2 regions of the Paenibacillus xanthanilyticus genome follow, and region 2 is predicted to be linked to the other one. Evidence: riboswitches for the same ligand, from Rfam matches in the RefSeq annotation. Region 2 holds a riboswitch; the other holds the start of a gene.
What was found. Region 2 has a riboswitch for cyclic di-GMP ahead of ACFSKT_RS29530 (OmpL47-type beta-barrel domain-containing protein). Riboswitches for the same ligand answer to the same signal wherever they lie in the genome.
Positions count from the first base shown of each region.

Region 1: another riboswitch for cyclic di-GMP. It lies ahead of ACFSKT_RS22205 (diguanylate cyclase domain-containing protein); the one in region 2 lies ahead of ACFSKT_RS29530 (OmpL47-type beta-barrel domain-containing protein).

Region 1 covers NZ_JBHUHA010000002.1:1,151,521-1,159,575, reverse strand. Annotated here, with positions in the region: gene ACFSKT_RS22230 (DMT family transporter) at 1-482, shown strand, start outside; gene ACFSKT_RS22225 (hypothetical protein) at 884-1,198, shown strand; gene ACFSKT_RS22220 (SMI1/KNR4 family protein) at 1,447-2,400, shown strand; gene ACFSKT_RS22215 (hypothetical protein) at 2,412-2,966, shown strand; gene ACFSKT_RS22210 (hypothetical protein) at 3,009-3,398, shown strand; cyclic di-GMP riboswitch class I at 3,653-3,737, shown strand; gene ACFSKT_RS22205 (diguanylate cyclase domain-containing protein) at 3,809-5,305, shown strand; gene ACFSKT_RS22200 (MBL fold metallo-hydrolase) at 5,392-6,084, shown strand; gene ACFSKT_RS22195 (serine hydrolase domain-containing protein) at 6,211-7,410, opposite strand; gene ACFSKT_RS22190 (suppressor of fused domain protein) at 7,616-8,055, opposite strand, start outside.
Region 2 covers NZ_JBHUHA010000002.1:2,751,641-2,759,695, reverse strand. Annotated here, with positions in the region: gene ACFSKT_RS29555 (GrpB family protein) at 1-212, opposite strand, end outside; gene ACFSKT_RS29550 (C40 family peptidase) at 482-994, shown strand; gene ACFSKT_RS29545 (CGNR zinc finger domain-containing protein) at 1,164-1,790, shown strand; gene ACFSKT_RS29540 (pyridoxamine 5'-phosphate oxidase family protein) at 1,939-2,847, shown strand; gene ACFSKT_RS29535 (hypothetical protein) at 2,964-3,329, shown strand; cyclic di-GMP riboswitch class I at 3,626-3,714, shown strand; gene ACFSKT_RS29530 (OmpL47-type beta-barrel domain-containing protein) at 3,880-8,055, shown strand, end outside.

The DNA of each region.
Region 1 (8,055 bases), 1.6 Mb from region 2:
TTGGCATCTCGCACGGCGACGTATACTTGCTGGTCGCGATGCTGGGCATGTCCGTCAGCCTCTTGTTCATCCGCAAGCTGACGGCGGCGATGTCCGCGTACGAGGTCACGATCTACGCCACGGTGATCGGCACGATCCTCATGTCGCCGGCCGTCGCGGTCGAGGCCATCAGCGGCGATCTGCATGCGAGCCATCGGGTGCTCACGTGGATGCTGCTCGTCTGCGTCGCCGTCATCGGCCAAGGATTGGCCGGCTTCTGGTGGAATTCCGGGATCGCGGTGGCGGGCGCGTCCATGAGCGCGATGTTCATGAACATACCGCCGTTCATCGCGATTATCGTCAGTCATTTCGCGCTGGGCGATCCGATCCTGCTCGCGCAGCTCGGCGGCGGCGTGCTGATCCTGGCCGGCGTCGCGATCACGAACATGAAGCGGCGGCTGCCGCGCGAGCCGAAGACGGGCTTGGGGGTTAAAGGCGCCTAGCCGCTGTTGATTTCGCATAGAGGACCTGCTTGTCTGCGTTTGCGCGCTTGCGCACCGCGGCGGGCAGGTTTTTTGCATGGGAAGAGTAGGTCCATAACCACGAGAGAGTTATATTTTTTGAATGGATTTACAAGACGAACGTTAGTGCGAGGTGATACAATAAGCAAGATTTTGTAATTTGATAGAAGGTACTGGGAAAGGAGATATCGATGGCTTGGCGTCTGTTGATCGCGATTATCGCAACTGGCGGCATATACGCGAAGCATCGCTACTTCTTTAGCCCGTTTCTTCATTCTTCGGAGAGAGCACCCGGCATCGAGTGGAGTCGTTGGGGCTTGAAGACGATGAACAATAGATGCTTGGACCAGCGTACACCTGAACGACAGAGGAGGAACTCCGAGATGCATAATTCGGATTTGAAGCTGCTTATTGCGCAATATGAACAGCTGACGATCGAAGAACAACGTAAAATCGCGACGGCGCTTGAACGGCATTTTGGCCGCGAGATTCGGTTTGACGAGCCGGAGCTTGCGAAGCTCGAGGCCCCGGATTTGGCCGTTATACGCTCGATGATTCAGGGTTGGCTGATGACGAAGCAGTATGTGCCGAATGTGAAGGATGCCTATGAGGCGTTGAAAGGAACGGAGCTGCCGCGTAAAGTCTCGTTCGGCCGCCGCATTCGAGGCGAGAGCGACGCAGAGTCATCCGGCGACTGAATCTGCACAAGCTCGAGCCGGCGGCATGGCCGGCAATCTCAAACCTACGGAGCGGTCGTTCGTCGTCGGCTCCTTTTTGGGCTGCGCGAGAATCGGCATCGGGCCGCAAGTCCAAGGAACAAAAAGAGCTTCGGCGTCGTTTAAAAGTTAAAGGTACAGGCAAATTGGAATTCATGGTACAATATGGTTCCTTGACGATCGGATCGAAATCGCAGGAGCCTTGCATAGAGGGGGAGAGCAGGTTGGATATGAAGCTGGCGGACAGGCGCCATTATGTGAAACTGCGCGATTGCAGCGAGCTGGAGGCGATGTTCTTCGAGCAATTGCTGGAGACGGAAAGCATCCCTTATTTCCGCCGCGAGCCGGGGGCCGGCGGCTATATGCGCGTGTTCATGGGGAGCGCGCCGTTCCCGATCGAGCTTCACGTGCCAAGTGACCGGTACGAAGAGGCGGATGAGCTGATCACCGCGTTGACGGCTGAGGCCGATTGGCGAGAGGAGCTGGTCGGGCCAGCGGAGGAAGCGGAAGAGGAAGGACGCGACAAAGCCAAGCGGCGTCCACGTTACTGGCGACGAGGCTTAGCGGCGTTGTTTCTGCTGGTGTTGATCTCCGTGAATCCGCTCTCGGAATACGAGGTGTCGAGCACGGTCATGAGCCTGGTTGAGATGCCCTATGCGGAATTGATGGACGGTTCGATGGCTCCGACGCTGTTGATGCCTGGCGAGCCCGAGGAGCCGTACGCGGAAGTCTCATTGCCGCCGCCTCCCGAGCGCGAGATTGCCGGCGAGCCCGGCGAGTTCCCGTATCCGCCCGCATTCCTCCGCATGCTGGAGGAGGGGGCGCAGCCGGAGTCGGTCATGCAGGTCGTCCTGCCGGACGGCGAAGGGACGCTGCTGCTGAGCGGATTTTTGAACTTCAATCCAACCAGCGACGATTATTTGCCCGCTAAACATCGGATGTTCGCGGAGAGCCGGGGCTTTCCGGATAAGCTCGTTCCGTTCGCATGGGATCCGTTCGGCGAATATTATTTCTTCGATTACCGCGAAGAAGCAGGCGACAATCCGCCGATCGTGCAGGTGGTGGAGGAGTGGGAAGAAGGCGTGTATGCGGATGGCATGGCAATAACCGGCGTCGAGACCATGCCGATTGCGGCTTCGTTCGAGGACTTCATGGCCAGCTTGACCGAGATGACGGACGAGTAGGAGGGCACGCCATGAACCGCAACTATAAATCGAACGGCTTCATACTCGCCGCCGTCGCTCTGCTTGCGATCCTCATCCTTTACACGTCGGGCAAAGACAAGCAGCTTTACGGCAATGATAATCAGTCGGTGATTGAGGTTATTCAATCGATCGACAGCTATCGCGGCGCCGCGGTCGAGCTGCTGGAAACCCGGGATATCGGCGCTGACCGCTACGTGGCGTTTTTGGCTGATGGCAAACCGGCCAATATTCATTTTAAGCAAAATGACAAAGGGAACTACCCGATGATCGATACCGAAGGACCGGCAAGGCATGATTTTGCCGATTTTCTTATATTTCCGGATAAGGAGTCCGGAAACCTGCCGCAATTTCTATTCGTAGCCAATGAACGAAGCGAAGTCGCCAAGCTCGAGCTCACCGTGAACGACGAGACGATCGTGCAGACGTTCCCTGTCCGCCAGAAGACGGCGACTTGGCTCGAGCTGCCGAATACCGAGGAACATGCCTACCGTTTCGCTTACAACTACTACGATGAGGCGGGCAGCCTGCTTCATACGCCGAACTAGCTTCGGAGCTGCGAAAGCTTGCCATCTTCGGAGGTGAAAAGGATGACAATCCGTCGAATAGGGGCCTATGTTACCGGCCTCTTGCTCCTGTGCCTGGCTGCAATCGCGGGGATGATCCTCTGGAGCAAAAGCTATTATCCCCCTCTCCCCTTCGATTCCGTTAGCCGTAAAGAGGCGCTCGCGATCGTCCGGCAGGCGCCCGCGGACACGCTGGCGAAGGTGGGGGAGGACGCGCGCTCCGACTGGTATCTGACGAGGACAAGCGATGCGAAGGAGAAGGTCAAACGATGGTTCGCGGAGCGAGGATGGACGTTCAAGGATCAAGAAGGCGCCGGTCTGTTCTTCGAGCGGAACGGCCGAACGGCGATCGCCACGACGACACAATGGACGGGGCGTTACGTGCTGTGTCAGATTCCGGCGGATGTGACGTGAACGGGATGTGCCTGGATGCATACAAGCCCTCGGCGGTCATATGCATGACGCGCCATACGATTCAGAAGCCTTCGAGCCCGCTAAGCAGCGGAGCCGGAGGCTTTTTATAGAGCTGACGGAGAAGACCTCGTTCTGCCTAAATCGACAATTCCTTGCCATGTATACCTGTCTGCATCCTGTTCTTGTAAGTATTGGTCATGGAAAATAATCGCCAATCGCTGTATAACTAGATTACGATAATATGACCTATCACGATCACGTTTCGGCAAACTTACTGAAAAGTAAGGACGCAAAGTCATGGGCCTAACGCGCGCGCGCAACGGCTGCCAGACCGCTTGCCCCGAGGCATTCGCGTCAGAAGCGGATGCCTTTTTGCCCTATATATACCAAGTATGCACGGGGGAACAACTATGAATGCACGATCGCGGCCTAACGCCCTTGTACTTTTTACTGTTTTTCTTTGTTTTCAGTTCTTCGAGATGATTCGTTCGGACGGGGATAGCGACCTGCTTTACGTGATGAATATCGTGGCTCCGGCACTCGCGATAGCCTTCATGCTGCCGATGCTGAAACGGGTTGAAGCCGGAAAGCGTCGATTTTGGCGATTGATCGTCTTTACGCTGGTGCTTGAAACGCTCGCGCAATCCATGTGGGCGGCCAGCGATTGGATCTGGCAGACCCCCACGCCGGAGCTAAGCGCGGCAGATGTGCTGTGGCTGCTGCAGTCCGGACTGCTCGTGGTGGCAATGGCGCAATTGGTGCGCGGCGGCAAGGAGCGGTTCCGTCTCGTCACCGACTCGCTCTCGCTCTTGGTCAGCCTCTTGGTCGTTAGCTGGGAATTCGTCATCAAACCGGCGTATACCGATGCGTGGACCGAAGGGATCGACCTGTCGGTCGCGGTCAATATGCTGTACCCGATTGCCGATGCCTTGATGCTGTTTATTCTGTTCATCTGGGTGTTGAATAGCGATCGTCTATATAGCCGGGCGGCCCGGTCATATATTGTCCTCGCCTTCCTGCTTTATATTGCCGGCGATACAGCGTACTGGCTGTTCGTGGATATTCGGGAGCTGGATATCGAGGGCTATCTGGATGCCTGCTGGAGCGTTGGCGCATTCGCGTTGGCGCTGGCTTGCATGCATGAGGCGACGGATACGCGGAACGCGGCGTCGAACGAGCTGCCGCAGCAAAACCGAGTCTTTCAGATGATCAAGTTCGGCGTGCCTTACTTGGGTCTCATGATTGTGACAGGCATCATTCTCATCGACCGGATGAACCCGTTTATCCAATACGCGCTGCTGTTTATCGTCGTGTTGATTATCATTCGTCAGGTGCTGTTCTTTGCGGAGCGGGAGCGCCTGCACGAGCGGCTGCAATCCACGCTGGCGATGACCGAATTCGTAGCTCGTCATGATGGCTTGACCGGGCTGCTCAATCGAAAGTCGTTCCTTGAGAAATTGGAGGCGTCAATCGATGAGGCTGCCCGATCCGGAGAGCAGGTCGCGGTCTGCTACTTCGATCTGGACCGGTTCAAGCCGGTGAACGATCAATATGGCCATCGGGCAGGCGACTTGCTGCTGCAAGCCGTAGCCGACCGGCTTCGGGTGCTGCAGGAGGAGAACGTCACCTTCGCGCGGCTGGGCGGAGATGAATTCGCACTCATCATGGAGCATGCGACTCGAGCGCGCGTCGGACAGCTGGCGGCGTCGATCGCGGCCTGCCTGTCGGAGTCATACCGCATCGAAGAGCTGGAGCTGCACGTCTCATCCAGCATCGGCGTCGCGCTCTACCCGGACCATGCCGCGATGTCGGTGGAGCTGATCCAGCTGGCGGATGCCGCGATGTATATGGCCAAGCGCAAAGGCGGATGCCAGGCGGTGTTTGCTCCCGCACAACCGGGCGGTTGACACCGTGAGCCGAAGCAGGCATGATGCAAATATAACCCGATGCAGCGCTACCGGGCTCCATATGAACCAAGATGGGGAGTGAGGACATGGCCTTAGGGAACCAAGGGCTTCAGACAATCGTATTCCAGATGGATGTGAACGGCAATCCGTTCGTCGTCCATACCGCTTTGCTGGCAGACGAGCAAGGCGCGATTCTCGTCGATACGGGCATACCCGGGCAGTTGGAGCTGATCCGCGGGGTGCTGGAGCAAGCGTCGCTGCCGCTCGCGGAGCTGTCGACGATCATCATTACGCATCAGGACCGCGACCACATCGGCAGCCTGCCAGAGCTCGTCGATGCGACCGGAGGTACCGTACAAGTATGGGCGCACGAGGTCGGCGTGCCTTACTTGGCGGGCGAGATGCCGCTGTTGAAGAGCAAACAGCTCGCCGTGCCGGTCAAGGTCGACCGCGCGCTGCGGGACGGAGATGTGCTGCCCGTGGCAGGAGGACTGCAAGTCGTGCACACGCCGGGCCATACCCCGGACCACATCTCGCTGTATCATCAGCCGAGCAAGACGCTGATCGCGGGCGATGCCTTGACCGCGGCGGACGGCGTGCTCCGCGCGTTCGACCCGCGCCATACGCTCGATCCCCGCACGGCGCTTGCGAGCATCGCCAAGCTGGCCGAGCTGGATATCGAGACGGTCATCGCCTATCATGGCGGCGTCGTGACCGGCGGCATTCGCGAACGTCTGCGTGAACTCGTGGACACCACGATCCTCACCGATCCGGCATAATGCATAAAGCGGCCTCTTCCCTTCGCGGGAGAGGCCGCTTTTGTCGTCAGGTCGAGGTACGTGTGGGTAAAGAGAAGACGTTCGTCGGTGTTGCCTAGAGATGCGCCAAGGTGAGGGGCCGTATCGTTACATGCCCGTCTCCGCAACCAACCGTTTCATCAACGCATGCAGATTAAGCGCCCGCAAATTCAAATCCAGCTCTTGGTTGAAGAAGGCGATGAAGCCCGATTTGGTGTCCGGATTAAACGCCGTAATCGTCGTCACACCGGGATCGGATCCGCTGTGTCCGAGTGTCGTTCCTTTGGCGACGCCGTCAAGATAGAGGGAATTCAGCACGTCGTACGACCAGCCGAGCGCCTGGTTGCCTTCGTCCGCCTGCGGTTTGAACATCTCCGCAATTGAAGAGGCCGTCAAAATACTGCCGTGCTCGCCGCGCCCGCCGTTCATGATAGCCAGATAGAATTTCGCGAAGTCGGCGGCTGTCGTCTTGAGCGCCCCGTCCGGATACGTCGGGAACGAATAAGGCGTGATGGGCTTGTTCTTTGCTTCATAGGGGATCGCGAGCCGCGTAGGATCCGTCAGATCCGCGTGCAGCCACTTCGTGCTCGTCATGCCGAGCGGGTCGAAGATGTGCTGCTGCGTGTACGCCGGGAACGGCATGCCCGATATTTCTTCGACCAGGTAGCCGAGCAAGCCGTAACCAATGTTGCTGTACGCGAACGTCGTGCCAGGTTGTTTGTTCGTAAAATTCTTTTCCTCGTCGTACCACTTGCCGCCGGATACGAGAAATCCGCTCAGGAACGTCTCCAGTGAAAGGGGAGAATCGCCGCCGCCGTCATGCAGCGTGTAGAGACTATCGTAGACGTCCCAATTGTTGTCGATGCTCGAGGTGTGGGTAAGCAGCATGCGGAACGTTATCGGCGTGTCCGTGAACTTCGGATGCGCAACGCGGAACGGCAGGTACTCGTTGATGTCGTCGTCAAGCCCGATGCTCCCCTTCTCCGCCAGCTGCATGACCGCCGTCGCCGTCACGGTCTTGGAGACCGAGGCGATCTGGAACATCGTCTCGTCCGTCACCGGTTTGTCCTTCTCCGCATCGGCCATGCCGTAATGGATGATGCGCGCGAGCTTGTTGTCTTCGATGAGGGCGATGGATGCGCCGGTTATGCCGGATTTGTTCATTTTGGCCTCGACGAACCGGTCTAGATCCCGCGGATTCGTGAAATCCACGTGCACGTACATGAGTACCCCGAGCGTCAACGCTGCCGCGCCCAGCAGCAGGCCGATGATTTTCCAGACACGGCCTTTCTTTCGTTTCTCCTTCAACGTTCTCTCCACCTTTCGCCGGCTTTTGTTGCTATCCATAGATTACCAGCGGCGGTGCGGAAGGGACTCATTCCGGAGGCTTGATGTGCTCCCCGTCCAAGGGCGGAATTCGTCTCCGGCTGGAAGCGGAGCGGCGTAAAAGGGGGCTGTATACATGAAAAAGCCGCTTCTCTTCACGGAGAAACGGCTCGTGCTCACGATAAATTTAAAAAAGACCGAACAGCTTTTTCTTGGCGACGTTCTTCCGGTCCAGCTGCACCACTTCGTTCACGCCGGCTTGATCCAGCTTCACGCGCAGCGCCTCCGTCCCTTTCGACAGCTTGAGATCCATCTCTTCCGCGTAGAGCGGGATTAAGCTGAAGAAGTGCACATCCTTGTCCGGTTCCATGTTCAAGGTGAAGAAGGCGTGCAGATCGTCGACGATCGTCGGCAGCTCGACCAGCATACCGGCCAGCTTCGTATTGCGGGCATACGGTTCGGCCGGATCGCCGTTCGGAATCGTATGCGCGTGATACAGCCAGGTGCCGTATTCATGCGGAAGGCGAGCGAGCATCTTCAGCATGCGGACCGGCCAGTAGTGCTCTTCGTTCCGGAACGCCTCTTCCGACATCGGCCACGACGGCGGCAGACACAGCATGAGCTCCG
Region 2 (8,055 bases):
GCGTCTTGCATGCGGATGCCGGACAGATTGGCGTTCGTGACCGCCGCTCCCGTCAAATTCACGTCGTCGAGCCGCATACCGCTCATATTCGCATTATGAATGTGACTGTGCGCCAGACTAACATTGTCGAGCCTTAGTGATTCCGCCTTGACCTCCTCGAAGCGTGACCCAGAAATATCCCGCATGCGAATATCCAACCGTTCCGTGTTCATCTTGCCCACTCCCTTTTATATGGTATTGGAAAAATTATACACGAAATAATGGAAGGCTGGTCAACCCTTGTCCACAAGAATGAAGCTGCGCGAATTGCGCTCGATGCGCAGGGCATAATGTGAGACATCAGGGCGAAAAGGCGAAGTGCACGGCTGACATTTTATGCAGCCTTTCCCTTATTAGAAAGCCTTCAGAATCCCCCCATCCCGATTATCGCGTGTTATTATACTCCTCGGACAGCCAAACCAACACCAGGAGGTCATACAACATGACGACAATCAAATGGATGAAGAAAACGATCCTCGCGACGACTTGTTGCGTTGCCCTTCTGTCTGCCAACGGGCTGGTAGGCAACGCTTTCGTGGGACAAGCCCATGCGGCGACAGCGACAACGCAAGCGACGAAGGCGGACAGCATTATCGCGACGGCCAAATCGCTGCAAGGCAAAGTGCGTTATGTATACGGCACGAACAATCCGAGCCAGCTTATTTTCGACTGCTCGTCCTTTACGAAATACGTGTTCGGCAAGAGCGGCGTCAGCCTCAAGTGGGGCACGGCGAGCCAGAAGAAGCAGGGAACGTACGTATCGAAGAGCAACCTGCGCAAAGGCGACTTGATTTTCTTCAACAACGGCAGGACATCGACGATCAGCCACGTGGGCATCTATATGGGCAACGGCCAATTCATTCATAATACGATCGGCAGCAAAGTAAACGGCGTGGTCATCGCCAAGCTGAGCGATTACACGAAACGCTATTCGACGGCGCGCCGCGTGCTGTAAGGCCATGCAAAGAGAAAGCTATGACTAGCCGGACTAGTCATAGCTTTCTTGGCGTCTTGGGCCTGGTGCCTAGGAGCAAAGAAACGGTATCCGCCCCGGGAATGTGCTAGTATAGCAATAGAGCAATAGATCAGGATACATCGGCAAGTTGAAAGGAGTTGAAGCGGCCATGCCGAAAATCATACCCCCGACCTTCTTATTTATCGGCAATGAGCCAATGCTGGACTTTACGAACACGCGCATCATGGCAGGCGGGCAGCCGCTCGACCTGTTGACCGATTTCGACGCGCTGCTGGATTGGATGGGCAAGGCAGGTCTGCTCACCAAGGAAGCCGAGGCTGCGGCATTGACGTGGAGCGAGGAGGCGAAGGCACGCCTGCATGGCGCGGCCATCGAACTCCGCGGCCATCTGCTGGCCGTAATCCACAGCCTATTGGCAGGCGAGCAGGTGAATGTAGCGCATCTGGCGCCGATCAACCGCCTGCTCGACCATCAGGCATTCGCGACCCGGCTCTATCTGGAGAACGGCATTTTCCGAGAGGAACGCCGCCGTCTGGTCCGCGGTCCGCTGGATCTGCTCGCGCCGATTGCCGAATCGACGGCGCGGTTCCTGAGCCGGAACGAGCCGCATCTGCTGCGGAAATGCGAAAATCCGGATTGCGTCCTTCATTTCTACGACAACAGCAAGAACGGCATGAGACGCTGGTGCAGCCCCAAAACATGCGGCAACCGGATGAAAGTGACGGCTTACCTAGAGCGTCGGCGTGCGCAAAGCCAATCGAACAGCGAGACTTAGAAAGCGGGAGCTTTCGAGGTCTCGCTTTTTCATTGCCTCCGGAAAGCAGCACCTCATTTATTAACCTACAAAATTAATGTATACACATTAAATAATCATGTGTATAATACCCAATAAGACCATTTGAGCATTAAAAAGAGGTGGTTGTATGGCCAATCCTTATCATGACGGCGAGTTGGCGGTTCAGCGTATGGCCGGCGCCGAGATTGTCGCGCAGCAAAACGGCCGAAGCATTCGAGCTTCGATCGTGCCGGGTGCCGCCGCCTTCCTTGGTACGCAGACGCTCTTGATCGCGGCCGTGGGCGACGTCGGCGGGCGGATATGGGCGTCCTGCTTGACCGGCCCGCCCGGTTTCATCGCGGTACAAGGCGACAAGCGGTTAAGCGTGGCGTGGGAACCGGCGCAGGATCCGCTGCTTGCCGCCAGTCTGGCGGCGAATCCGCACATCGGCTTGCTGGCGATCGATTTGGGCAAGCGGTTTCGGCTGCGAATTAACGGGACCGGCACGCTTGCGCCGGACGGCACGCTCGACGTGGCGGCGGAGCAGGTGTACGGCAATTGCCCGAAATACATTCAGCAGCGAACCGCGCCGTCGTTCCCCGATGCGGACAGCTTGCCGGCAAGATGGACGCGTACCTCCCGGCTAAGCGAAGGCCAGCGACAGTGGATCGCCAGGGCCGACACCTTCTTCATCGGGAGCAGGAGCGCCGACGGGAAGATGGATGCTTCGCACCGCGGCGGCTCGCCGGGATTCGTCCGCGTCGTGGACGAGAGGACGATCGTGTTCCCCGATTATTTCGGCAACTCGATGTTCAACACGCTCGGCAATATTCACAGCCACCCGGGCACGGGATTGCTGTTCATCGACTTCGACAGCGGCGATGCGCTCCAGCTGACCGGCCGCTCCCGCATTATTTGGGACGAGGAGCAGATCGCGGCGTTCCCCGGCGCCGAGCGATTGGTGCGCTTCGAGCTGGCTGAAGCGCTTCATGCGCAGCGGGGGCCCGGGATCCGGCGAGCGTTCGTCTCCTATTCCCCGGTCAATCCGTCGCTGTAGCGAACGGAGCGACCGTCAAGGAGGTGGTGCGGGGCGCGGGAGCCCGGCAGGGGCAAGGTTCGATTCGAAAGTTTCACGGGTAGCCGGTAAGTTCACATTCATGAGGAGGAACGATCATGCCAGCGAACAAATACGTCCTTATTATTCAAGCGAACCAGCAGGATGTCGGCAAAGCCGTCCATGGCCTGCTGTACGGTCAGGAGCTGCACGAAGCGGGCTTCGAGGTCGACATTCTGTTCGACGGGATGGGCACGCAGTGGCCGCAGGAATTCGGCCGAGCCGACCATCCCTTCCACGCGCTCTACAAGCAGGTCATGCGGCTGGGTATCATAAAAGGCGGCTGTCAGGCGTGCTCCGGATTTTTCGGCGTGGAGAACGAGATGCAGGAGGCGGGCGTCGCCCTTGCGGGGAGCGAGAAGAGCGGCGGGCACATCCCGTTCGCGCAGTACGTCGCGGATGGGTTCCTGCCGATCGTGCTTTAGGTCAAATGCAGCCGCTTCGCTCCGTTGAACGGGAACCCCGATTTTGCCGCTAAAACGGGATATTCGCTTCCCTCGCATCTCGAGAGGCTTCGAGAGGCTGGGGGAGGCTTTTTTACGTCCTATCTCAGGTTTTTCGCAGCTTGGTCACTTGCAGAGATCGAACAATACCTCCCGCAAGATCGCCGCATTCCAATAAGTCATATGTAGTGGAATTTTATTCTCCGTGACTTTAGACCTATTTTCACTCCTCCATTCGACAACGTATTATAGATTCTAAGACGTACAACTAACTAACCAAGTGAAAAGGGCAAATCATGAGAAATCATGAGACGCAAAGCCATGGGCCTTAACCGCACGCGCGTGCGGCAGGCAGCCGGTTACCACAAGGCATCATAGACTAAATTCCTATGAACCTTGGCAGAGGTTTATTTTTTTTGCCCAATTTCCGGATTCGAAGAAAGGTAGGAAGAAGATGAGCGAGCGACAGGGTGCACGAAAACTATCATTGTTGGTTTCACTTTTACTTGTCATTCAACTGATGCTCCCAGCCGTGAACGTATTTGCGGCAGAGACCGCCAACAGCAGCATTTTGCCGCCGAGCAATGTCAGTTACCAGGTTACGGGGGCTGATGTTAAGTTAACGTGGAACACTGTATTCGGGGCCACCGGTTATCAAATTTATGAGATTACGGAAGGCCAACTCATTGTTCGCGGCACGACGGCGACCAACTCTTATACGATGAAGAGTATGAGCGAGGGGTCCTATACCTACGCAATCTCCACGCTTAGCGCGGAAGGCGAATCCGGACCGAGTGCTCCCGTAACGGCGGACGTCATCTATCCGGAGATGACCGCCCCGGTGCTTACCGTCTCCGTTCAGAATGGCAACGACCTTGTCCTGAACTGGACAGCTGCCGCCAATGCGCAGAGCTATAATCTATTTCAAATTCAAGAGGATGGCCAAGCGGTGCTAGTCCAAAACCAAGCTTCGCGCACATTCTCGGTAATTAACGTTACAGAGGGCACATACCGTTATGCTGTAAGCGCTGCAAATCCGTTATTCGGCGAATCGCCGCTTTCCGCACCGGCCGAGGTCACGGTTGTGTATCCCGTTATGGCGGCTCCTGGCAGCCCGAGCTTCACCGTAACGAATGTGAACGACCTCACGCTGAGGTGGGCGGCGTCCAGCTACGCAAGCAGCTATCGCATTTATCAACATATCAACGGCGAGAAAGTGTTGAAAACCACCACGACCGGCACATCGGCTGTTTTTGCAAATCATGCGGCCGGCGAATATGTGTACGAGATCCATGCCTATAGTGGTCGCTTTGGCGAATCGGCCGAAGGCAGCCGGATTACAGCAACCATCAGTTCTGTAACCATGACGGCGCCGACTAATTTTGAGGCAAAGCTGCAGAACGTGAATGATGTTCTCCTTACTTGGAAAGCGTCAGCCAATGCAACCAGCTATAAGGTGTATCAAATCGTGGATGGACAAGCCGTGCAGAAGAGCGTGGTGACAGGCACTTCCGTTACCTATACGAACCAGCCGGCCGGAGATTACCTCTATGAAGTGCGCGCCTACAGCGATCGCTTTGGGGAATCGGCACAAGGCAGCCAAGCCTCGCTTACGATCGGAGCGGTAGCACTGGCGCCCCCAAGCGGTCTTGCGTATAGGCTGTTGAACCTAAATGATGTTATTTTGACGTGGACAGCTAGCGCCAACGCAGAGAGCTATAAGGTTTATCAGATGGTCGACGGCCGGAAGGTGTTGAAAAGCACGGTGTCCGGCACAAGCGCGACCTACACCTTGCAGCCGGCCGGGAACTACGAATACGTTGTACATGCCTACAGCTCGCGTTTTGGCGAGTCGTCTGAGGGAAGCACGGTGACATTCACGATCGATCCCGTCCTCATGAAGGCGCCAGGCAACGTGAAATACGCAATCGCAAATGGGAATGACGTGACCCTTAGCTGGGATGCTTCGGAGTATGCGGATAGTTACAAGGTTTATCAGGTAGCCAACGGACAGAAAACTTTGAAAAGCACGGTAGTATCGAAATCGGTTACCTATTCGTACTTGCCGAAAGGGGATTACACCTACGAGGTGTATGCCGTCTCCTCTCGTTTTGGAACATCGGCGGACGCCGGCGCGGTGTCTTTCACGGTCGCGTGGCCGGTGATGGAGCCGCCTGCCAATGCGGTGCAGACGATTACGAACGCGACAAGCTTTACGTTAAGCTGGGATGCCGCCCCTTATGCGACCAGCTATAAAGTGTATCAAGTCGTCAATGGCCAGAAGGGGCTGAGAACCACAACATCCAGCCTGAATGTTACCTACACAGGCATGGCACCGGGGTCGTATACGTATATGATTCACGCGGTGTCCAACCGCTTCGGCGATTCATTGGAGGGTTCGACCGTCAATCTGACGTTGAACGGGCAGGTCATGGAAGCCCCGACGAACCTGGTCTATACCGTGACTAACGGCAATGACGTAACGTTGAAGTGGACTGCGGCGGAATATGCGACAAGCTATCGCGTTTACCAAATCATTGATGGCCAAAAAACGCTGAAAACCAATGTAAGCGGGACTAGCGTCACGTACTACAATCAGCCAGAGGGCGGTCTGGCCTACGAGGTCCATTCGGTTTCCTCGCTGCTGGGTGAATCCCCTGAAGGGGCAAACGTTTCGTTACAACTGACGTACCCGGATATGACTGCACCGGGTAGTCTAGCTCATAAAATTCAGTACGGCAACGATGTTCGATTAACCTGGACGACTGCCGCTTACGGCGATTATTACAAGGTTTACGAGTTAATCGACGGCGTTAAGGTCGTCAAGAGCTCCGTCACCACGTCTAGCACAACGTTGAGTAATGTATCGAGCGGCCCGCATACGTATATTGTTCATACCGTAAGCTACCGGTTCGGGGAATCCCCTGAAGGCAGCAAGTTAACGCTGAACGTCGAGTTCCCGATTATGGAAACGCCTACCGGCTTTACGCAAACGGTGAGTGGCGGCAACGATATTGTCTTGAAGTGGAATTACGTCAATTACGCAACGGCTTATCGCGTGTATCAGGTCGTCAACGGCGAAGAAGTGCTGGTGAAGACCCAGAGCAGCATGCCAGTAGCCTTATTAAATCAGCCAGAGGGCGATTACACGTATGTGCTGCGTGCCTACAGCGATCGCTTTGGCGAATCGCCGGAAGGCGCAAAGCTTGAGTTCCCGCTTGTATGGCCGACCATGCAACCACCGGCGAACTTGACGCATACCATCGTGAATGGCAACGACGTGTCCCTTAGATGGAACGCGGCGACTTATGCAACCGCCTATCGCGTGTACCAGGTCGTGGACGGTCAGAAAGTGTTGAAGAGCACGGTAACAAGCACGAATGCTACCCTCGGGAACTTGCCGGAAGGTGACTACGAGTTTGCGGTATATGCGTATAGCAACCGTTTCGGCGAATCACTCGTGGGCAGTACGGTTAACGTGAATTTAATATGGCCGACCGTAGTCCCTCCAGTAATCAAAGGAACGGTGTTCGATGCGAATAACATCACGCTGTCCTGGCCAGCCGTAACTTGGGTTAGCGAATATCGCGTATACGATGTAACGGACGGCAAGCGCCAACTGCTTTATAAAGGGACTGCGCTCAGCTACAAGATTTACAACCTGACTGAAGCCACGCATCAATATGAAGTGACGGCGTATCATACGCGATTCGGAGAGTCCGTGGCGTCCAACCGCATTAGCGAAACCATCGTGTTCCCGGTTATGCAGCCTCCGGTCGCAACCTTGAAGCTGCTGAGCACGACAAGCGCCCGGATTATCTGGAACTTCGTGACGTATGCCAACGGCTATAATGTTTATGAGCTTATTGATGGTCGACCGGTTCTGGTGGCCGAGAAGGTCAACAACCTTTCCTATACGTTGACGGATCTGACGTATAAGAACCATGAGTATTATGTAACTTCGGTTAGTAATTCGTTCGGTCAGTCAGCGCCTTCCAATATTGTATTGGCGAAACTCATCGTCGATACGGAAGCCCCGGTGACGACGGCTGCCGCCCTGACGACTTGGACGAACGGCGACCAGATCGTCAGCCTATCTGCGACCGACAACGAAACCGGCGTCGCCGCCACGTACTATGCCGTAAACGGGGGCGTCTACACAGCGGGAAATTCGTTCACGGTAGACCAGGAGGGGATTACCGAGATCTCCTATTACTCCGTGGATCGTGTGGGCAATAAGGAAGCGATAAAAACGATTGAAATCAAGATTGACCGCACGGCGCCAGCGACGACAGCGACCGCGCCAGCGGCATGGGTGCAAGCGGCCGCGGTGAAACTGGCAGCTAGTGATGCGCAAAGCGGCGTCGCGGCCACATACTACGCAGTCAATGGCTCCGAGTATCAAGAAGGCACATCGTTCATAGTCGAGCGCGAAGGGGTCAGCACAATCAGCTTCTACTCGGTAGACGCGGTAGGCAACAAAGAAGAGGTGCAGACGATCCAAGTCAACGTTGACCTTACGGCGCCAGCGACGACAGCGACCGCGCCAACGGCATGGGTGCAAGCGGCCGCGGTGAAACTGGCAGCTAGTGATGCGCAAAGCGGCGTCGCGGCCACATACTACGCAGTCAATGGCTCCGAGTATCAAGAAGGCACATCGTTCATAGTCGAGCGCGAAGGGGTCAGCACAATCAGCTTCTACTCGGTA